4 regions of the Simplicispira piscis genome follow, and region 2 is predicted to be linked to each of the others. Evidence: predicted binding sites of a transcription regulator. Region 2 holds the regulator's gene; each other region holds the start of a gene.

Region 1 (5,683 bases), on a different contig from region 2:
CGGCAGGCATGCCTGCGGCCATCTGGCGGGATTTTCAGCAGCGTTTTGGCGTGCAGATCTTGGAGTTCTATGGTGCGGCGGAAGGTGGGCTCACCTTCAACCACCCCGGCCAGGGTCCGGTGGGCAGTATCGGCAAGCCGCCCCCCACGTTGGTGCACCGCATCGTCGATGAGGACGGCCACGATGTGGCGCGTGGCGAGCAGGGTGAGCTGCTGTTTCGTCACGCCAGCGGCGATCCGTTTGCCGTCCAGTACTACGGCAACGTCGACGCCTCCGCGCGTAAATGCGCTGGCGGCTGGCTGCACATGGGCGACGTGGTGCACGAGGATGCCGACGGGTGGCTGTATTTCGACTACCGCAAGGGCAGCGGCATCCGGCGCAACGGCGAGTTCATCGCCACGGCTTTTATCGAGAAGGCAATCGCCGAGTCGGGCATGGTCGATGACGTCTATGTCTACGGTATTGCAAGTGCGCAGCTCGCTCCGGGAGAAAAAGAGGTCGTTGCCGCAGTGGTACCCAAGGACGCAGCCGCGTTCGACGCACGACAGCTCTTTGCCGTGTGCCGGCAGCAACTGGAGGCAGGCATGGTGCCTGGCTACATCCAGGTACTGGCACAAATCCCCAAGACGGCGTCAGAGAAGCCGCAGGACCGCTTCTTGATGGAGGCGTTCGAGAGTGAGCCGGCGAGCGTACATCGACGCGATGCGGGTGGTTGATCCCAAGAGGTGCGCTTACTCCGCTGCCGAGAGAACCGGGATAAGCGAGGTATTTCATTCATAACAAAAAGGGAGACGTAGATGAAGCGTTTGCAAGGCAAGACAGCCCTGATTACTGGCGCGGGCAGTGGATTGGGACTCGCTACCGCGCGGTATTTTGCGCGCGAAGGTGCGCGGGTGGTGTTGACAGATATCGATGCTCCCAGCGTGGTAGCCGAGGCTGCGCGCCTTTCCGCAGCGGGCCACCTGGTGACCGCATTGGCGCACGATGTCACACAGTAAGCCGACTGGTATCGGGTGATCGTCGCGACCGGCGCGCTGGATGTGCTGGTCAACAATGCTGGAGTGGGGCGGCTAGGAAGTATTGAACAAGCAAGCCTTGCGGACTGGCGTGCCGTGCTGGAGATCAACCTCGACGGTGTTTTCCTGGGTACACAGAAGGCCATTGCCGCTATGAAGGAGCGAGGCGGATTAGTCATCAATGTGTCCTCGATCGAGGGCATCATTGGCGATCCCAATCTGGTTGCCTACAACGCCAGCAAAGGTGGAGTGCGTCTGCTGACCAAATCTGCAGCGCTGCATTGCGCTGCGCACGGTTACAACATCCGCGTGAACTCGCTCCATCCCGGCTACATCGCCACGCCAATGGTCTCTGGTGCGCTGGCTTTCATGCCGGCCGACATGGCTCAGGCGCTGCAGGCAGACATCGTCAACCGCATACCGCTTGGTCGCCTCGCATTGGCTGAAGAGATCGCTCCGGCGCTGGTGTTCATGGCGTCGGATGAGTCGTGCTACATGACTGGCTCTGAACTGGTCATTGACGGCGGTTACACGGCGCGCTGAAGCCATGCCCACGTCGGTACCACTATGACGCGACGTAAATCCATCTTCATCACCGGTGCCGCATCCGGCATTGGTCGCCACACGGCGCTGCTGTTCGCCTCGCGCGGCTGGTTTGTGGGATTGGCCGATATTGATACAGAGGGGCTGGACCGGCTGGAACGAGAGATCGGCGCGGACAAATGTCGCACGCCGTGGCTGGACGTGACTGACGCCAAGAGATACCGCGCTGTCATCGAGATGTTCACCTCAAGCACTGGAGGACGGCTTGATGTGCTTTTCAATAACGCAGGCATCTTGCGGATGGGGCGCAACGAGGATATTCCTCTGATGCAGCAGTACCTGACGCTGGACATCAACGTCAAGGGCGTGCTCAATGGCATCCACTGTGCTTTGCCTGCGCTACGCACCACGCCTGACGCGCACATCTTGACCATGTGCTCAACCTCGGCGATCTATGGCATGCCCGAGTTAGCGGTTTATTCGGCAAGCAAGCATGCTGTGCATGCGCTGACAGAGGCGCTTGACCTTGAACTGGAGCGCGATGGCATCACCGTGAGTGACATCATGGCGCCCTATGTCAATACACCCATGGTCACGGCTGCATCGACGCAGGCGTGCAGTGTGCGCTCGACGGGCGTCAACGTGCAGCCGGAGCAGGTGGCTGAGGTGGTGTGGAAGGCGGCGCATGGCAGGAAGCGCCACTGGAAAATCCACTACCTTACTCATGTGCTGGTGGCTGTCTTCGCGTTGTTGCCGCCGCTGCGCAGGCCAATCATCAAGGCCCTTTGCATACACACGTCATCGGTACGACCGAATTCGCTGCAAAGGCGCCTTTACCAACCGAAACCCCACCTTCATGCAATCGCCATCTTCGTCTGTTGCTGAGTAGCATTGCAGATCATCGCAGGCGAAGAGACAAAGACATCCCCCACCTCCAACATATCCTCCCAACATGTCGTGTAAGCAGGTGACCTGCGCTCCTGCCGCATGGCCCATCTGGCACGCTCTCCCGTCGCCTGAATCCCGGCGCTGGCCAGCTTCACCGTCCCACGCCCATAGCGCTGGTTGAGTTCATCCAGCACCCCCATCAGCCGCTCCCGAGTGCTGTCTTGCGCTTCCAGCGGTTCCAGATCGAGTTCTCCCTGCTGTAGCTTTGCGCTGTGCAAGTCCAGCAGCATGACGCCCGCCTTGATGAAGGCGTAGCCCGGGCGGTAGATCCGGCGCAGCCCGGTCAATGCAGCATGGACGACGGGCACGGTGTCGCTGGTGGCCCGCAGCAGCGGTACGGTGATGGACCGGGCGTACTGCGGACCTTTGCGGTACGGGCTGGTGTGAATGAACACCAGCACATGGGCCGTGTGGCTGGCCTGCCTGCGCAGCTTCTGCGCTGCCATGCTGGCAAACGTGCTGACCGCCTGCTCCAGGTCCGGGAGCGCACTGACGGGTTGCCCAAACGACCGGGTGCAGGCGATCTCCTTCTTGGGTGGCGGTTGATCGTCCAGTCCTATGCAGGGCATGCCCTGAAGTTCTCGCACCGTGCGTTCCAGCACCACAGACCAGCGCCTACGCACCGTGGCCGGATCCAATCGTGCAAGGTCCAGCACGGTCTCGATGCCTGCTTCCTTGAGCTGGGCTGCGATCTTGCGCCCCACGCCCCAGACTTCACCCACATCGGTCGCATCCAGCACCGCATCCAGTTCTTCACGGGGCAATTGCGCGAGGTTGCAGACCTGGGCCAGTTCTGCTCGGTAGGAGCCGGGTTTGCGCTCAGCCGTCTTGGCCACATAGTTGGCCAGCTTGGCGAGGGTCTTGGTCGGCGCAATGCCGATGCCGCAGGGAATGCCCACCCACTGCAGCACCCGCGCACGAATGGCGTGGGCTCGTTCAGTCATGTCGCCCCGGATGCCGCTGAGGTCCACGAAGCTCTCATCAATCGAATACACCTCATGGCGGTGACCCAGCGCAGCCACCAGGCTGGCCATGCGGTCAGACATGTCGCCATACAGCGCAAAGTTGGCCGAGAGGGCCACAAGACCTGCTTCTTTCTCCAGATGCCGGATCTCATGCCAGGGGTGTCCCATGCGCACCCCCAGGGCCTTGGCCTCGTTCGATCGGGCAATGGCGCAGCCGTCGTTGTTGCTCAGAACGATCACCGGCCGATGTTGCAGGTCTGGCCGGAACACCCGTTCACAGCTGACGTAGAAATTGTTGCCGTCCACCAGCGCGTACACAGTGACCTCCAGCCTGTGCTTCAGAGCGAATGCTCGGGATGCAGGTCGAGCCGTGTCATAGAACCGAGCGCCACCTGGTTCAGGTATTGAACCGCTTGACACTGGCGAGCACGACGCCCCAGACCTCGATGGTCTGACCTTCCTGCGGGACGATGTCTTCGTAGGCTGGGTTGGCAGCCTGCAGCTTGAGCTTGCCGCCGCGCAGCCACAGCTTCTTGCAGGTGAAGGCTCCATCGACCACCGCCACCACGATATGTCCATGGCGCGGCTTGATGGCCCGATCCACCAGGATCACGTCGCCGTCGAAGATGCCTTCGTCTCGCATCGAGTCCCCCCGCACCCGCAAGGTGTAGGTGGCCTGGGGATGCAGAATGATCTGTTTGAGCACATCAATCCGCTCCGCCTGAAAATCCTCTGCGGGTGACGGAAACCCTGCACGCACACACGTATCGATCTCCAGAGCCGTCAGACCGGGGATATAGGGCACAGGAGCGGAGCAGGAAGAATGGAGAGCCGGGGGCATGGATGGGGGAGCACGAACAGCTGAGGAAGCCAGGGAGATAAATACTGTTGTTATATCCAGTATATTCCCTGCTGCGGTTCCCAAGCCATTCCCGACTGCGGCGGTCTGCCCATCTTTTAAGCGCCGTGCTGCAGGCCAGCACTGGCGCAGGATGAGCGGGTTATCCCAGGAACTATCCACAGCATTGACCCCATGGATTGGGGACAACAAGGCAGCCAACAACAACAGGATTCAAGGCATGTGCAGCCACTACCAGGGCATCAAGCGACCCGAGGCGTACCAGGAGGTCTTCAAGGCCGAGCCCCCTGCCATGGAAGGCAAGGAAGACATGTGGCCCTGCTACCAGGGCAGCTTTATCCGCAGGCACCCGCATGCGGATGTAGGCGATGAGGCTGTGCCGCCCCATGAAGCCTTGATCGGGCAGTACGGACTGGTGCCGCACTGGGCTGACGCCCTCAAGCTGGGCCGCCACACGTACAACGCACGGTCCGAGACGGTGGCCATCAAACCGAGTTTTAGGGATGCGTGGCGCCGCGCCCGTCACTGCATCATCCCGGCCATGGCCATCTACGAGCCAGACTGGCGCTCCGGCAAAGCCATTCCCACCCGCATCAGCCGCGCCGATGACCAGCCCATGGGAATCGCCGGGCTCTGGGACCAGTGGAAATCGCCTGGTGGTGAGACCGTATACAGCTTCACCATGCTGACCATCAATGCCGACCAGCATCCGCTGATGAACCTGTTCCACAAGCCCACCGACGAAAAACGTATGGTGGTGATTCTGGAGCCGGAGCAGTTCGAGGACTGGCTGCAGGCACCCGCGAGCCGCAGCATGGAATTCCTGCAGCCCTTCCCTGCCGAGGGCCTGAGGGTGGGATAGAACCCGAGCAGCCTTTCCGCCAGCATGGGGCACTCCGTCCCCATGCATTGACCCAGCAATGAACCAACCGTTTGAAATGAAACAGACCGCGCCGTGGTCGCGCATGCTGCGCCTGACCGCCATCCTTGCACTGACCGTCGCCAGTACAGCCCAAGCCCGCCTTTCCGTCTTTGAAGCCCTGGACAGTGCATCAGGTCATCCGACCCGCTTTGCGCAATGCCCGCAGTTCTTTGCCGACGGCAAGCCACCCGTCATACCGGCACGCCCCAAGTTGCGCGAGCTGTGCTACGAAGCCTTTGCCGTCCTGCACAGTGGAGAGACCAAGACGCCGGTTTATGTGGCGCAGCGCCTTAACAGCAGAATCATCGAGGACGCCGACGAGAAGCGAGCGACCAAGTTCTTTGCCGATGCACGCCTTCCCAGAGGCGAGCGCGCCGAACTGGAGGACTACAAGCGCTCAGGCTACAGCCGAGGGCACATGGCTCCGGCG
Region 2 (5,683 bases):
GGGCCTGACGCAAATCACCTTCGCGACCCAGTCGTCCGCCCGCGCGGGGGCTGGCAAGCCCTGACGCAGCGCGGCTGCTGCCATGCCGCAGCCCCCACTCTCTCCCTCTTCTAATCTGGCGCCTGGATCGGTGCTGCAGCGTGCCTGGCGCCAGCGTGGATGGCTCGCGTGGCTGCTGTGGCCCTTGTCGCTGCTGATGTGCCTGGCCGTGGCGCTGCGCCGCATGCTCTACCGGGCCCGCGTACTGCGGGCCGAGCACCCGGGCGTGCCCGTGGTGGTGGTGGGCAATGTGGTGGCAGGCGGCGCGGGCAAGACGCCCGTGGTCATGGCCGTGGTGCGCCACCTGCAGGCGCAGGGCTGGCACCCGGGCGTGGTCTCACGGGGCTACGGGCGCAGCACGCAAGATTGCCGCATGGCATATGCCAGCAGTCCCGCCCGCGAGGTCGGCGACGAACCAGCATTGATCGCCCGCCAATGTGCTGTGCCCGTGGCCGTGGCAGCGCAGCGCATTGCTGCGGTGCAGCTGATCTTGGCGCAGCACCCGGACACCGATGTCATCGTCTGCGATGACGGGCTGCAGCACTTGGCGCTGGCGCGAGACATTGAAATTTGTGTTTTTAACGACCTGGGCACGGGCAACGGGTTCCTTTTGCCCGCAGGCCCGCTGCGCGAATCCTGGCCTCGCCCGGTCGATCTGGTGGTGCATGCCGGGTCCGCCGTGGCTGACAGTGGCGCGCCAGCGTTTGCACTGCAGCGCTCACTGGCCGACTTTGCGCTGCGTGCCGACGGACAGCGTGTCCCCCTGGCCGACCTGCACCAACAGCCGCTGCTGGCCGTGGCAGGCATTGCCAGGCCCCAGGATTTTTTTACCATGCTGCAATCTCTGGGGTTGCCGTTGGCGCAAATGCAGGGGCTGCCAGATCACTCTAATTTTGATAGCTGGAACCGCCCAAAGGATAAGCCTTACACGCTTATTTGCACTGAAAAAGACGCCGTTAAATTATGGCAATACCACCCCGATGCGCTGGCGGTACCGCTGCGTACAGCCATCGATGACGGCTTCTTTATCGCCCTCGATGCCCTGCTAGCCCGTGCCAGGGCTCGCTCGCTATCATCACCTTCCTGATTTTCTTTCTTCCGATTGCGCCGCCATGGACACCAAATTACTTGAACTGCTGGTCTGCCCCGTCACCAAGGGGCCCCTCACCTACGACCGGGAACGCCAGGAACTGGTCTCGCGCAGCGCACGCCTGGCCTACCCGGTGCGCGACGGCATCCCCGTGCTGCTCGAACCCGAGGCGCGCACGCTGAGCGACGAGGAACTCGAACAATGAGCGCTGCGGCCGGCTTCACCGTGCTGATTCCGGCACGCATGGCATCGAGCCGCCTGCCCGACAAGCCCCTGGCCGAGATCGGCGGGTTGCCCATGGTGGTGCAGGTGGCCCGGCGCGCGGCGCAAAGCGCGGCCCTGCGCACGGTGGTAGCGGCGGACGATGCACGCATCCTCGACGCCTGCCAGCGCCATGGTGTGGAGGCGGTGGCCACCCGCGCCGACCATCCCAGCGGCAGCGACCGTCTGGCCGAAGCCTGCGCGTTGCTGGGCTTGCAGGGCGACGACGTGGTTGTCAACGTGCAGGGCGACGAGCCTCTGATCGACCCGCAGCTCATCAACGCGGTCGCCGCGCTGCTCGCAGCCCACCCGCAAGCCAGCATGGGCACGGCAGCGCATCGCATCGAAACCTTGACCGACCTGACCAATCCCAACGCAGTGAAGGTTGTGCTGGACGCTCAGGGGCTGGCCCATTACTTCAGCCGCGCGCCCATCCCGTATGCACGCGACCATGCCGACACCGCCTGGTGGCAAGGTGCTGCCGTGCAGGCACACCCCAACGTGACTGCTCTGGCAGGGTTTGCTCCGCTACGCCATATCGGCATTTACAGCTACCGCGCAGGTTTTCTGCGCCAATTTCCCACGCTGTCGCAAGCACCCACCGAAGCCGTCGAGGCACTGGAGCAACTGCGCGCCCTGTGGCATGGCCACCGCATTGCCGTGCACGTCACCGCAACAGCACCCGGCCCGGGCGTGGATACCCCACAAGACCTGGCACGGGTGCGCGCACTGCTGGGCTGAGCACATGCGCCGCCTGCGCGCAGCCGCTCCATCGTGTGTAAGCCAGAGCGAAAGTTGCGCATGCTATCCTTGCCCTCCAAAAAAACACCGCATCCGGGCCGGGCGTAAGCACGCCTGCGACCTGCTGTGCAGCCAGATTCACATAGCGAGAGGATTTCCATGAAACTGATTCTGTTGGGCGCACCAGGCGCCGGCAAAGGTACGCAGGCCACCTTCATCTGCCAGAAGTACGGTATCCCGCAAATCTCCACGGGTGACATGCTGCGCGCTGCCGTCAAGGCGGGTACGCCATTGGGCCTGAAGGCCAAAGCGGTCATGGAGTCGGGTGGGCTGGTCAGCGACGACCTCATCATCGGCCTGGTCAAGGAACGCATTGCCGAGCCCGATTGCGCCAAGGGCTTCCTGTTCGATGGCTTCCCGCGCACCATACCGCAGGCCGACGCCATGAAGGAAGCCGGTGTCAAGCTGGACTACGTGCTGGAGATCGATGTGCCCTTTGACGCCATCATCGAACGCATGAGTGGCCGCCGCTCGCACCCCGGCAGCGGTCGCACCTACCACGTCAAGTTCAATCCGCCCAAAGTGGCAGGCAAGGACGACGCAACGGGCGAGGATCTGATCCAGCGCGACGACGACAAGGAAGAAACCGTGAAGAAGCGCCTGGAGGTCTACAGCGCCCAGACACGCCCTCTCGTCGATTACTACTCAGGCTGGGCGACCCAGGACCCCGCCAACGCCCCCCAATACCGCGCCATCAGCGGTACCGGCAGCGTGGAAGAAATCACCGCCCGCGCAATGGCCGCACTGGCAGGCTGAGCGCCATTCCTGTAGGCCCGCACGCGAGCCCCAGCACAACGCCCCGCATGCGGGGCGTTGGCGTTTCTGGGCTTCAACCCATCGGCAATCAGGCCGGAACGCCGCCGCCGAGCAGTTCCAGCATCAGTGATACGCGGGCCTTTACCGGGCTGAGCCCATGGCCCAGTGGCAAAGAAGCCCCGGCACGCGGCAGCACCTGACCCTCGGTACAGCGCGTTGTCACACGCACGGCTACGCCTGCGGTCTGCGCATGTTCCAGAGCGGCCTGCAAGTTATGGTGCAGGCTGCCATTTCCAGTGGCGGCGACTACCAAGCCCTGCACGCCGTCGCCCACCAGAGCGTCCACCGTGGCACCACGGGCGCCAGCGTAATTCATGACGATCTCTACACGCGGCCAAGGCGCACCGTTAGCTATCTTTTCAAGAGCTGATTGCGCCCATCCCATAAGCGCTATAGGCCTATTTTGTGCCCATCGCACATGCCCTTCCTCGATCCAGCCCAGAGGGCCTGTTTCGTCGGAACCAAACGCATCCACCCGGTAGGGATGGACCTTTCGCACCTGTCGCGCACCATGTACCACCCCAGCGCACACGGCCAGTACGCCGCAGGCTCCCGGCGCCGTGGCCAAGGCCATGGCATCCAGCAGGTTTTGCGGCCCGTCCGGAGCCATAGCGGTGGCAGGGCGCATAGCACAGGTCAGCACCACCGGCTTGGCGGCATCCAGCACCGAGTGCAGAAACCAAGCCGTCTCTTCCAGGGTATCCGTACCGTGGGTGATCACGATGGCGCGCACCGTTTCGTCGGCCAGATAGCGGCGGCACCGGATCGCAAGGTCAGCCCAGACCGAAAACTCCATGTCCTTGCTATCGATCTGCGCGACCTGCTCCACCTGCAGCGGCCCCTGGGCCGCCTGCACCAGTCCGGGCACAGCCTCCAGCAGTTCCTGCACATCCACCTGTCCCGCCACATACCCAATGTTGTCACCCGCTACAGACGCTTTGCCTGCGATGGTTCCGCCTGTGCCCAAAACAACGATTTTTCCTGCGCTCACTTGCATCCCCTGAAAAACTGGTTAAAAATACAGCTACTGGATTAAAAAACAGTTTCAATCCTTTTTCTCGTCCTTTGTGGAACCTGCCATGCTCAACGTCCCCAAGCTCACGGCCCGCCAGCAGCAGATTCTGGATCTGATCCAAACTGCCATTTCACGCACCGGCGCCCCCCCCACACGCGCCGAAATCGCCACCGAACTGGGTTTCAAATCGGCCAACGCCGCTGAAGAACACCTCCAGGCCTTGGCGCGCAAGGGTGTGATCGAACTGGTCAGCGGCACTTCGCGCGGCATTCGCTTGTGCGGCGAGACGGTGCGCTCCATCAATGCCGCTCGCGGCACACAATACAGCCTGCCTATTCCCGGCCTGTCACAACTCATGCTGCCCCTGGTAGGTCGGGTAGCCGCTGGCTCGCCCATTCTCGCGCAGGAACATGTGGAACAGACCTATTGTGTTGAAGACAGCCTGTTCCAGCACAAGCCTGACTACCTGCTCAAAGTACGCGGCATGTCGATGCGCGACATTGGCATCATGGATGGGGACTTGCTGGCCGTGAAAATTGCACATGAGGCGCGCAACGGCCAGATCGTCGTGGCCCGCTTGGGCGACGATGTCACGGTCAAGCGCCTGCGGCGTACGGCCCACGCCATCGAATTGCTGCCAGAGAATCCCGATTACCCAGTCATCGTCGTCGAACCCGGCGAGCCTTTTGCCATCGAAGGGCTCGCTGTCGGCCTGATCCGCAACACCATGCTCATGTAGCAGCGTACGCACCGCCGCAGGTGGCGGGCGTTTGGCAGGCCTCCATTCATGCCTGCCAGCCCTGCTGGCGGTGCATTTTTTGCAATCCTGCCTGTGTTCAACCTCTGACCTCTGGAGTTTTCACATGGGAATTGCCCTGCTGGCTGCGGCCACCCTCACCCATCCTTTGACGGCCTTGCACCGCTGGTGGAGTACCCGGCGCAACACGCCAGGCCTGCAAAACCTCACGCTCAGTAATGCGCAGCAACCGCTGCACCCACTGCTGCCTTTGCACACCTCCACAAGCCCCGTCAGACTGCAACATCAGGGTCTGAATGAGTCTTTGCGCCACAGCACCATCGCAGCGCGCAAAGTCCACAAACCCTCAGCACGCCCTCTGCGGCCCCTGCCCCGCACCAGCGACGCCCATGCGCCCTTGCGCGTGCTGCGCAGCCACACCAGCGCCTGCGGGCGCATGGCAATTTCCGGGCGTATGGCCGATGTATGCGCTGAACTTGACCGACTGGCCGCCAGCGAGAACCAGCACTAACGCCTGCCCATTCCTGCTCCGCATGCTTTGACCTCGGAGCAGCCTTACGTGTTGTTGCCGGCGAACCGCCATGGAGCCAAGGCACAATGGCGGGATGAATATCGTGATCCTCGATGATTACCAGGATGCCGTGCGCAAGCTCCACTGCGCCACACGCTTGGACGCTTATTCCGCCAAGGTCTATACCAACACCGTCAAAGGCTTGGGACAGCTGTCGGTGCGCTTGAAAGATGCCGACGTGATCGTGCTGGTGCGTGAGCGCACGCATATTTCACGACAGTTGATCGAGAAACTCCCCCGTCTGAAACTGATCGCTCAGACTGGCAAGGTCGGCAGCCATATCGATGTGGGCGCCTGCACCGAACGCGGCATTGCCGTGGCCGAGGGTGTGGG
Region 3 (5,683 bases), on a different contig from region 2:
TCGTCGGGGGTCTCGGACGCGGAAAAGGCAAGGCCGGGTTGCTCACTCATAGGTCAATCACTATCTTTTTCATAGCTACTAGCGCTTGATGTATAAGCGCTAGAGGCCAATTTTGCTTGAATTTTGGCGATACTAAATAAATCACTGCGATGGCGCGCGCCGTGCTTCGGGATGGGATGCAAGGCGCAAACCGCCGTCATAGCCATCGCTATGGCGAGGATTTGCAACGCAGCAGACCGCCCGAGGCACGGATGCGCGGCGCGTGAGGGACTTGTTCAGCATTGCCTTAAACATCGATCTCGACGCTGTCACCGTGCAGCTCCATCAACTCGCGCCGCGACCCCGCCTCGCCCTTGCCCATGAGCTTGGTGATGAGGCCTTCGGTGGCGGCAAAGTCCATGCTGCCCAGCTGCACCGGCAGCAGGCGACGGGTGTCGGGGTTGAGCGTGGTGTCCCACAGCTGCTCGGCGTTCATTTCACCCAAGCCTTTGAAGCGGCTGATCTGGCACTTGTCGCGCGCCACGCCGTCTTTTTCGGCCTTGTCGAGGATGGCTTGCAGCTCGCCGTCGTCCAGCGCGTACTGCTTGGCCGCCGGTTTTTTGCCGCGCGCGGGCACGTCCACACGAAACAGCGGCGGGCGTGCCACGTAGATGTGGCCGGTTTCGATGAGTTTAGGAAAGTGCCGGAAAAACAGCGTGAGCAGCAGCACCTGGATGTGCGAGCCGTCCACATCGGCGTCTGACAGGATGCAGACCTTGCCGTAGCGCAGGCCCGACAGGTCGGGCGTGTCGTTGGGGCCGTGCGGGTCCACGCCAATGGCGACCGAAATGTCGTGGATTTCGTTGTTGGCAAACAGCCGGTCGCGCTCGACCTCCCAGGTGTTAAGCACCTTGCCGCGCAGCGGCAGGATGGCCTGGCTTTCCTTGTCGCGCCCCATCTTGGCGCTGCCGCCCGCCGAGTCGCCCTCAACCAGAAACACTTCGTTGTGCGCGAGGTCGCGGCTTTCGCAATCGGTCAGCTTGCCGGGCAACACGGCCACGCCAGAGCCTTTGCGCTTTTCGACCTTCTGGCCGGCCTTCTGCCGCGTTTGCGCGGCCTTGATGGCCAGTTCGGCGAGTTTCTTGCCATATTCGACATGCTGGTTCAGCCACAGCTCGAGCGCCGGGCGCACAAAGCTCGACACCAGCCGCACCGCGTCGCGCGAGTTCAACCGCTCCTTGATCTGGCCCTGGAACTGCGGGTCCAGCACCTTGGCCGAGAGCACGTAGCTGGCGCGGGCGAACACGTCTTCGGGCAGCAGCTTGACGCCCTTGGGCAACAGGCTGTGCAGCTCGATGAAGCTTTTGACGGCGGTGAACAGACCATCACGCAGGCCGCTCTCGTGCGTGCCGCCCGCGCTGGTGGGGATGAGGTTGACATAGCTCTCGCGCACCGGCTGGCCGTCTTCGGTGAACGCCACGCACCAGGCCGCGCCCTCGCCTTCGGCAAAACTCTCGTGCCCGCCATCGGCAAAACCTTCGCCCTCGAACAGCGGGATCACCGGTTCGCCGTTCAGGGTCTGCTGCAGATAGTCGCGCAGGCCGCCCTTGTATTGCCAGGTCTGGGTGTCACGGGTTTTTTCGTTGACCAGCGAAACGCTCACGCCCGGCATCAGCACCGCCTTGCTGCGCAGCAAGTGCGTGAGCTCGTTCATGGGCAGGTGGCTGGACTCAAAATATTTGGCGTCGGGCCAGGCACGCACCGTGGTGCCCTGCTTGCGGTCGCCTTCGCCCTTGGGCTGCGTGGTCAGCGGCTCGATCACATCACCGGCCGAGAACACGAGGCGCGCGACCTGGCCTTCGCGGTAGCTCGTCGCTTCGAGCCGGGTGGAGAGCGCGTTGGTCACGCTCACACCCACACCATGCAGGCCGCCCGAGAAGCTGTAGGCGCCGCCCTTGCCTTTGTCGAACTTGCCGCCCGCGTGCAGGCGCGTGAAGACCAGCTCGATCACCGGCGCGTTTTCTTCCGGGTGCAGGCCAAACGGGATGCCTCGGCCATCGTCTTCGACGCTCACCGAGCCATCGGCGTGCAAGGTGACCTTGATCTTCTTGCCGTAGCCGGCCAGCGCTTCGTCGGCGGCGTTGTCCAGCACTTCCTGGATGACGTGCAAGGGGTTGTCGGTGCGGGTGTACATGCCCGGCCGCTGCTTGACGGGCTCCAGGCCCTTGAGCACGCGGATCGAGCCTTCGGAGTATTCGCTATTGGAGGAAACGGGAGAGGGTTTGGCTGCCATGGGGGCGGATTGTAGTGTGCTGCTGCGCAAACAGCTGGATGAATACACAGGCGAAAGATCTGCAGCCCATGGTTTTTGCCGCGTACCGGTCACCCGTGTTCCGGCGCATTTTGGACAAAATCGCTACATTTATGCGTATGCATACGAATTCCCAAAAATTGTCCATGTTCCAGGTGCTGGCGTGCGGCGCAGCCATTGTCACGCTGTCCATGGGCATTCGCCACGGCTTTGGTCTATGGCTGCAGCCCATCACGCAGGAGATGGGCTGGACACGCCAGTCTTTTGCACTGGCCATCGCCATCCAGAACCTGTCCTGGGGGTTGATCGGCATCTTTGTCGGCATGGTGGCCGACCGTTTTGGCGCCTTTCGCGTGCTCGTGGGCGGTGCCGTACTGTATGCCTTGGGCCTGGCGGGCATGGCCCTCTCGCCCACCCAGACGCTGTTTGCCCTGACCACGGGCGTGCTGATTGGCGCGGCACAGGCGGGCACCACCTATGCCGTGATTTATGGCGTGCTGGGGCGGCAGATTGCCCCCGAGAAGCGCTCGTGGGCCATGGGCGTGGCGGCGGCGGCGGGATCGTTCGGCCAGTTCCTCATGGTGCCTGTGGAGGGCCTTCTGATTGCCAACCTGGGCTGGCAAACGGCGCTGCTGGCGCTCGCGTTGATGGTTTTACTGATCGCGCCGCTGGCCTATGGGCTGCGGGAACCGGGCTTTCAGGGCGCGGCACCTGCACATCGCCAGCAAAGTATTGGCGAGGCGCTGACCGAAGCGGTGCGCAACCCCAGCTTTTTGCTGCTGACAGCGGGCTATTTTGTCTGCGGCTTCCAGGTGGTGTTCATTGGCGTGCACATGCCCAGCTACCTCAAGGACCACGGCCTGTCCCCCCAGGTGGCCAGTTTTTCACTGGCGCTGATCGGGCTGTTCAACGTGTTTGGCACCTATATCGCGGGCACGCTCGGCCAGCGCATGCCGCGCCGCCATATCCTGGCCTTCATCTATTTTTCCCGCGCCGTGGTCATCACCATTTTCCTGTGGGTGCCGCTGTCGCCCACGTCGGTGTATGTGTTCTCTGCGATCATGGGTGCACTGTGGTTGTCCACGGTGCCGCCGACCAACGCCACGATTGCGCAGATTTTTGGTGTGCAGCACCTCTCCATGCTGGGCGGGCTGGTGTTCTTCAGCCACCAGATCGGCAGCTTCATGGGCGTGTGGCTGGGGGGTTATCTGTACGACCGCACGGGCAGCTACGACATCGTCTGGCAGATCGCCATTGGCTTGGGGCTATTGGCCGGGCTGGTGAACCTGCCGATTCGCGAACAGCCCCTTGAGCGCGGCGCACCACAACCGGCCTGACCATGTCGATCACCCCCAACACCCCTACATCTGCACAGCGCAAGCACCGCCGCTGGATGGCCTGGGCGCTGGCCGTGGTGGCACTGCTGGCGGTGTTTGCGCTCTATAGCCAGCCGGAATTCATGGTGATGCTCGCCGACCAGGTGTGGGCCTGTTTTTAGACAAATTGGCCTCTAGGAGGCTGTCGGACTTGGCAATCGTCGGCTGCGAATCGACCGCAGCGGTCCATTTTTCACCGTCTTTTTACCCCATAGCCGAGCTATGGGGCTGCAAATCCGGCAAAAACTGTCCTCGCTGGGGCCGATTCTCGCTTTCGACGCTCCAAGCCCGACAGACTCCTAGCACTTATGCAGCAAGCGCAACCAGCTATGAATATGAAAGCAACCTATTCCCCACCCGTTGCGCTGGACAACGCTTCTGAATGGGTGCGGCGCTGGTCACACCTGGTGCCGCCGCAGGCGCCCATGCTCGATGTGGCGTGCGGCCAGGGCCGCCACCTGCGCTGGTTCCAGGCCCTGGGCCATCCGGTGACAGGCATTGACTGCAACCCGCAAGCCATTGACGCGGCAGCCGCCGTGGGGGAGGCGATTGCCGCCGACCTTGAAAGCGGCCCCTGGCCGCTGCCCGGGCGCCTGTTCGGCGCGGTCGTGGTCACCAACTACCTCTGGCGCCCGCTGCTGCCCATGCTGGTGCAGAGCCTGGCCCCGGGCGGGGTGCTGCTGTACGAAACCTTTGCCTGCGGCAACGAAACCGTGGGCCGCCCCGCGCGGGCAGACTTTTTGCTGCAACCCGGGGAACTGCTCACGGCCTGCGCCAGTCTGCAGGTGGTGGCCTACGAAAACGGATTTCTCGACACCCCCGCACGCTTCGTGCAACGTATTGCCGCCGTGCGTATGCCACCGAGCGGCGTTTCACCGGCATGCCATCCGCTGCGCGCGCACTCCTAGTTAGAATGCTCTTTTACCGTTTACCACTGCGGACATGACCTCTTCCACCGTCCCCCTTACCGGCAGCATCGTCGCCCTCGTCACCCCCATGCACGAGGACGGCAGCGTGGACTACCCTGCCCTGCGCAAACTGATCGACTGGCATATTGCAGAAGGCACCGACTGCATCGGCGTGGTGGGTACCACGGGCGAATCGCCCACGGTGGACGTCCAAGAGCACTGCGAGATCATCCGCGTCAGCGTCGAACAGGCGGCGGGCCGCGTACCGGTCATGGCCGGGTGCGGCGCGAACTCTACCAAAGAGGCCATCGAGCTGGCCCGCTTTGCCAAGGGCGTGGGCGCCGACAGCCAGCTCCAGGTAGTGCCTTACTACAACAAGCCCACCCAAGAGGGCCAGTACCAGCACTTCAAGGCCATTGCCGAGGCCACGGGCGACCTGCCCATCGTGCTCTACAACGTGCCCGGCCGCTCGGTCGCCGATATGCAGCACGACACCGTGCTGCGGCTGGCGCAGGTGCCCGGCATCATCGCCATCAAGGAAGCCACGGGCAACATCGAGCGCGCGCAGTGGCTGATCCGCGACCTGCCGAAGAACTTTGCCGTGTATTCGGGCGACGATCCGACCGCTGTGGCCCTGATGCTCTGCGGCGGCCACGGCAACATCAGCGTAACGGCCAACGTAGCGCCGCGCCTGATGCACGAACTGTGTGTGGCTGCCATTGCAGGCAATGCCCGCCGCGCCATGGAAATCCAGTTCCAGCTGATGCCCGTGCACAAGCACCTGTTCGTCGAAGCCAACCCCATCCCCGTCAAGTGGGCCATGGCCCGCATGGGCCTGTGCGGCGGCACCATGCGCCTGCCCATGACGCCACTGAGCCAGGGCAACGAGGCCGTGGTCGAAGGCGCACTGCGCTCCGCACGTCTGCTGTAACCAGCCCCCCCCGATACTCAAGAGGATTTCCGCGTGAACCAAACTGCACGACTGGGCCTGCTGGGCCTGACCATTGCCTTGTCCGCCTGCTCGGTGCTGGAAGGCGAGAAAATCGACTACAAGAGCGCCAGCAAGGGCTCTTCGCTGGAGGTTCCGCCCGATCTGACGCAGCTCTCGC
Region 4 (5,683 bases), on a different contig from region 2:
GCGCAGGCCGATCAGCGCTGCCTTGGCAATCGGCACGGTGTCACTGGTGGCGCTTTGCAGCGGTACGGTGATCGAGCGTGCGTACTGCGGCCCCTTGCGGTAGGGGCTCGTGTGGATGAACACCAGCACATGGGCGGTGTGGCTGCCCTGCCTGCGCAGCTTCTGCGCAGCCATGCTGGCAAACGTGCTCACAGCCTGTTCCAGCGCAGGGAGATCACTGATGGGCTGCCCGAAGGAACGCGTACAGGCAATTTCCCTCTTGGGTGGCGGTTGATCATCCAGTCCAATGCAGGGCATGCCTTGCAGTTCTCGCACCGTGCGCTCCAGCACGACGGACCATCGCCTGCGCACGGTGGCCGGGTCCAGGCGTGCCAGGTCCAGCACGGTCTCGATCCCTGCGCCCTTGAGCTGTGCGGCGATCTTGCGCCCCACGCCCCAGACTTCGGCCACATCGGTGGCGTGCAGTACCGCATCGCGCTCTGTGGGGGGCAACTGGGCCAGGTTGCAGACCTGGGCCAGTTCTGCAGGGTAGGAACCTGGTTTGCGTTCGGCCGTCTTGGCCACATGGTTGGCCAGCTTGGCCAGGGTCTTGGTCGGTGCAATGCCGATCCCGCAAGGTATGCCCGCCCACTGCAGCACCCGGGCACGGATGGAATGGGCTCGCTCTGTCAGGTCGCCCCGGATGCCACTGAGGTCCACAAAGCTCTCATCGATGGAGTACACCTCCTGCCGGTGGCCCAGCCCTGCCACCAGGCTGGCCATACGGTCGCTCATGTCCCCGTACAACGCAAAGTTGGCCGATAGGGCCACCAGGCCCGCCTCGTGTTCCAGGTGCCGAATCTCGTGCCAGGGGTGTCCCATGCGCACCCCCAGGGCCTTGGCTTCGTTGGAGCGTGCGATGGCGCAGCCATCGTTGTTGCTCAGAACGATGACCGGTCGGAGCTCCAGGTCTGGCCGGAACACCCGCTCGCAGCTGACGTAGAAGTTGTTGCCATCGACTAGCGCAAACATGGCCTTGTTCTGCCGGGGTCACAGCACTCAACGGTACGCATGGCAGTGCTCCGCTTCAAGTCTTGAACTGCTTGACGCTGGCAAGTACGACACCCCACACCTCAATGGTCTGCCCGTCCTGGGGGACGATGTCTTCGTAGGCGGGGTTCGCGGCCTGGAGCTTGAGCTTGCCAGCGCGCAGCCACAGCTTCTTGCAGGTGAAGGCCCCATCGACCACGGCCACGACGATGAGGCCATGGCGTGGCTTGATGGCCCGGTCCACCAGGATCACATCCCCGTCGAAGACGCCTTCATCGCGCATGGAGTCACCTCGCACTCGCAGGGTGTAGGTGGCCTGGGGATGCCGGACGATATGCTTAAGCACATCAATCCGTTCCGCCTGGAAATCCTCGGCCGGTGACGGAAAACCCGCATGCACACAGGCATCGATCTCCTGTGCGATGAGGCTGGGGCGATAGGGCTCAGGGGACGAGCAAAGAGGGTCGAGAACCGAGAGCATGGGGCGGGGAGCCGAATAGAGGTGGCGAGCACAAACACTGTTATTAAGTACAGTATATTCCTGCCTGCCGATCCGGGGCAATTCCCGGGCATGGCGCTCTGGCTATGCTCTGCCTAATGCTTGAGCGCAGTGCTGCAAGCCAGGATTGATGCGGCCAGCAGGGCTTATCCAGAGAACTATCCACAGCGTTGACCCCAGCGATTGGGGACAAGAACACACCACACAAGGACAGAACAGGCCATGTGCAGCCACTACCAGGGCCTCCAGCGACCTGAAGCCTACCGAGAGGTCTTCCAGGCCGAGCCTCCGGCCATGGAAGGCAAGGAGGACATGTGGCCCTGCTACCAGGGCAGCTTCATCCGCAGGCACCCGCATGCCGATGTGGGCGACGAGGCCGTGTCTCCCCATGAAGCCTTGATCGGGCAGTACGGTCTGGTGCCGCACTGGGCCAGCGACCTCAAGCTGGGGCGCCACACCTACAACGCCCGTTCCGAGACGGTGGCCATCAAGCCGAGCTTCCGGGACGCCTGGCGCCATACACGCCACTGCATCATCCCGGCCATGGCCATCTACGAACCGGACTGGCGCACAGGCAAGGCCGTCCCCACCCGAATCAACCGGGCTGACGGCCAGCCCATGGGGATCGCGGGGCTCTGGGATCAGTGGAAGTCTCCCCGGGGTGAGGTCGTGCATAGCTTCACCATGCTGACCATCAATGCCGACCAGCATCCGCTGATGAACCTGTTCCACAAGCCAGCCGACGAGAAACGCATGGTCGTGATCCTGGAGCCGGAGCAGTTCGACGACTGGCTGCAGGCCCCCGTGAGCCGCAGCATGGAGTTCCTGCGGCCGTTCCCGGCCGAGGGCTTGCGCGTGGGGTAGAAACCCAGCCGACGAATCCATGTGCTGCAATCCCGCCGCACATTCTCATCAGCAGTGAACCAAGCGTTTGAAGTGAAACTGTCCTCCCCCTGGTCGCACCTGCTGCGCGTGACCGCGATCCTTGCCCTGGCCACTGCCAATGAGTCCCAAGCCCGTGTGTCTGCGCTGGAAGCCATCGACAGCGCTGCAGGACACCCGACGAGCTTTGCGCAGTGCCCGCAGTTTTTTGCCAACGGCAAACCACCCGCCATAACACCCCGACCCAAGCAACGGGAGCTTTGCTACGAAGCCTTTGCCCTCCTGCACAGCGGCCAGACCAAGACCCCGGTCTATGTGGCGCAGCGCCTGAACCGGCGCAGCATCGAGGATGCCGATGAGAGGCGCGCGACCAAGTTCTTCGCCGATGCCAGGTTGCCCAGGGGCGAGCGAGCGGAACTGGAAGACTACAAACGCTCGGGTTTCTCTAGAGGGCACATGGCACCTGCGGGGGACATGCCCACGCCGACAGCCATGGCCCAGAGCTTCAGCCTGGCCAATATGGTGCCGCAGGACATCCAGCACAACGGGGGTGCCTGGGCCAAGATTGAGCAGGACACGCGCCACTATGTGCGAAGAGCCAAGGGGGATGTGTTCGTGATCACCGGGCCGGTGTTCACGCCGGAGAGTCCACGAATCGGAGACAACGGGGTCAGGGTGCCGACCTATCTGTTCAAGCTGGTGTACGACCAGCATGACAAGCGGGCCTGGGCGCACTGGCAGGAGAACCGGGAGGGGGAGCGTGTCGGGCGACCGATCAGCTACCAGGAGCTGGTGAAGCGGACAGGGGTGGAGTTCTTGCCGAGCTTGGGGTTTTGAAGTACCAGTACGTGGTGCGTCAACCATTGCCTCATCTGTGGAAAGTTGGGCTACCAGCTGGTAACCCGCTCCTACCGCTGCAGGCTGAAAAGAGTCTTTCGCGGTGGGTGGTCCGAACAACAGCGAGCACCATCACCAGACATTCGACAGGCAGCAGCTTGTATGACCGATGTACAACCGAGACCGGTCACTTGATGTGCAGCGCCGACGATCCGGTGATTAATTGGATGCTAGCAAGTCAGCGCGCTATCCCCAACGCTTTGATCAGGTGGCAGGTCATTTTGGTTCCATGCACAGGATCATCTCATCAGCACTCAGCCGCGCGAGCCGTGGTCCATGCGTTTTAGACGCCGGGCCGCCTAACGTGCTGAACACGCTGGACACACGGTGAGTCTCGACCTTGAAGATTTTGGACGCGGCGCTCTTGATCATGCTGGCATCAATGCCATTTGAGCATTCGTGATCTGGAAAAGTGACTATTGCGGAAACGTCACGTTCCGCCAGCGTTGTCAGTAGCTCTTGGATCGCCGCTAGAGATGTCGTCTTTTGACTGTACTGCGAACTAGGCCTCTCGCTGAGCGGTGGATAGCGGCCAACGCCGAAGACGGGACTCGTGACGCCTACAGCAATGGCTTCAAGCACGTGATAGAAGCGGCTGTATTGAACGGCAGAGTATGGTGGGTCGATGAAAACGAGATCGCCGTGCCTCAGTTGCGATGCAACTTTGTTGGCATCCCCGACGTGGGCTTCCCCGACTACCTGGGCGTGAAGTGGGGCAACCTGAGCGAGCGCTGCCTGTATGTCAGCACACAAATTGCGTTGCCAGCTTATCTGCAGGTACTTAAGCGCCGTGTCAGTTGGCTGGAATGGCTGTGCTGTATGGCCAGGGGCCGCGGCGCATTTGCTGGCGGCCGTCACAAGCGCGGCAAGGCAGATTTCCCTATTTGGAGACTTGGTGGGAACGGTGTCTCTCAGCGCCTGAATCCAAGCCGCTTGAACCGGGCTGTAGTAGTGTCCTGCGTAGGCGTTGACAAGGCTGGTCTTGTCAAACTGGTTCGACCAGCTCCGAGCCTTCATGACGAAAGCTTCGCTGATGTCCCTGGACGTCGGGGCATCAAATGCACTGAATCGCGGGGCAGCCCGGCGCGACCAGTCGTTCCAGAGTTTGACGGGATCGGCCGGACTGTTTCGCTGAACTACGGCCGCAGCAAGCACCGCGCTGTAACGTTGGAGATCAAACGCCCAAGTTTCTATCGGATAGCGTCCCGCTACATGCCAGGCGACTGAAGCAGAACCGGCGAAGAGATCAACAAATCGCTTGTGCCTGCCTACCATCCCTCCTAACACTTCGCCCAGACCATTGCCAAGCATCGCTCGCTTGGAGCCCATGTATTTCAAAGACTGGTGCTCCATGCAAGTAGCGCGTCAGCTCTCGATAGCAGGTGGGTATCCATGCTGCGCGAGGACGTCGAATGCAGCTGAGCAGGCAATGGCATTGGTGGAACAGCGAGCTGACTCAGGTGCTCGAAGTCCAACCATTTTTCTTCCGGCTGCGTCCCGGCTGAGGGGTCAAAAAGTCCTGCATGCTCCAGCCAGTCCTTGAGCCACTCCTTAGCTGGTGTTGCTGGGTGGCTAGCCAGTGCGCTGTTTGGCATCAGGGTTGCCAAACGGAGCAAAAAAAATGCGCGAGCAATCATGTTCGCCGGTTTCACATCAGTATCGAACGCAAGCTGGAAAACTGGTGATGGAGATGCGCCGCCGTGGAAGAAGGCTTCAAGTGTTGCGCGGGGCGTGCCGGTGGTTCGCTCCAGGTCGGCGACGAGGCGTTGTCGCCAAGCAACTCGTGCAGCCTCGTCGATCGCAACGGCATCATCATTTAGCTCGGCGTTGACAAGATATCTGACCAGCTCCTGTTCGAACCTCAGGCCAAAGCCGGTGGGCTCGGCCAGCGCCCATAGATCGCGCACAAACTCGAAGTCCGAGACCTGCATCGTCTGAAGCGGGGCTCTAGCCGCCGACGTTTCGTAGCTTGCTTGGTTTCTCGCTGTGTGTTCGTTCCCCATGGCGAGATCAAGCGCCCAGCGGGTCAATGTGGGGTTAACCGCGACTCGACCGACTGAAGCCTTGAGATCTCCAATCGTGACAGATGGGAGAATTTTCAGTTGGTCGAGCAAAAGCGCTTCGGCTGCCGGGGTCGTGGCCCAGGCTTCCCAAAGCTTCCAGACAACCGTGTGCGTTCCCATCGTTCGCCAGGAAGGCACTTTCGATGTTCCGCCACGCTCCAAATAGCTGTTGTCTCGGTTGCTGACTCGCATCCCGTGGGATGACAGTAGCGATATGACTGCCCTCAGCTCGGCGTAGTAGGCGAAGTGAACTGCTTGTGCTGGAGCATTGCCGAGCATTGATGACAGCGCGGCCGACAGAAATCGCCAGCCC

The links. The regulator LexA, encoded in region 2, represses DNA repair genes until DNA is damaged. The targets are predictions, from matches to a motif close to ACTGTATNNNNATACAGT.
Region 1: a site for LexA is predicted at 4,357-4,374, ahead of ACYVOC_RS05680 (LexA family protein). Genes of this name have one in related genera too.
Region 3: a site for LexA is predicted at 2,306-2,323, ahead of ACYVOC_RS06615 (DNA topoisomerase IV subunit B). Genes of this name have one in related genera too.
Region 4: a site for LexA is predicted at 1,547-1,564, ahead of ACYVOC_RS11385 (LexA family protein). Genes of this name have one in related genera too.

What each region holds. Positions count from the first base shown of each region.
Region 1 is NZ_BAAGQN010000007.1:502,668-508,350, reverse strand. Features, by position in the region: gene ACYVOC_RS05700 (AMP-binding protein) at 1-716, shown strand, start outside; partial or broken gene ACYVOC_RS05695 (SDR family oxidoreductase) at 798-1,559, shown strand; gene ACYVOC_RS05690 (SDR family oxidoreductase) at 1,584-2,444, shown strand; gene ACYVOC_RS05685 (Y-family DNA polymerase) at 2,414-3,790, opposite strand; gene ACYVOC_RS05680 (LexA family protein) at 3,870-4,313, opposite strand; gene ACYVOC_RS05675 (SOS response-associated peptidase) at 4,552-5,193, shown strand; gene ACYVOC_RS05670 (DNA/RNA non-specific endonuclease) at 5,270-5,683, shown strand, end outside.
Region 2 is NZ_BAAGQN010000028.1:41,815-47,497, reverse strand. Features, by position in the region: gene ACYVOC_RS17605 (ExbD/TolR family protein) at 1-64, shown strand, start outside; gene lpxK (tetraacyldisaccharide 4'-kinase) at 83-1,126, shown strand; gene ACYVOC_RS17595 (Trm112 family protein) at 1,152-1,334, shown strand; gene kdsB (3-deoxy-manno-octulosonate cytidylyltransferase) at 1,331-2,131, shown strand; gene adk (adenylate kinase) at 2,291-2,947, shown strand; gene ACYVOC_RS17580 (asparaginase) at 3,036-4,004, opposite strand; gene lexA (transcriptional repressor LexA) at 4,087-4,761, shown strand; gene ACYVOC_RS17570 (hypothetical protein) at 4,886-5,290, shown strand; gene ACYVOC_RS17565 (D-2-hydroxyacid dehydrogenase family protein) at 5,385-5,683, shown strand, end outside.
Region 3 is NZ_BAAGQN010000010.1:98,802-104,484, reverse strand. Features, by position in the region: gene parC (DNA topoisomerase IV subunit A) at 1-50, opposite strand, end outside; gene ACYVOC_RS06615 (DNA topoisomerase IV subunit B) at 287-2,272, opposite strand; gene ACYVOC_RS06610 (MFS transporter) at 2,410-3,627, shown strand; gene ACYVOC_RS06605 (hypothetical protein) at 3,630-3,788, shown strand; gene ACYVOC_RS06600 (class I SAM-dependent methyltransferase) at 3,996-4,574, shown strand; gene dapA (4-hydroxy-tetrahydrodipicolinate synthase) at 4,609-5,505, shown strand; gene bamC (outer membrane protein assembly factor BamC) at 5,539-5,683, shown strand, end outside.
Region 4 is NZ_BAAGQN010000015.1:354,260-359,942, forward strand. Features, by position in the region: gene ACYVOC_RS11380 (Y-family DNA polymerase) at 1-1,011, opposite strand, end outside; gene ACYVOC_RS11385 (LexA family protein) at 1,067-1,510, opposite strand; gene ACYVOC_RS11390 (SOS response-associated peptidase) at 1,751-2,392, shown strand; gene ACYVOC_RS11395 (DNA/RNA non-specific endonuclease) at 2,465-3,247, shown strand; gene ACYVOC_RS11400 (DNA adenine methylase) at 3,524-4,660, opposite strand; gene ACYVOC_RS11405 (hypothetical protein) at 4,642-5,683, opposite strand, start outside.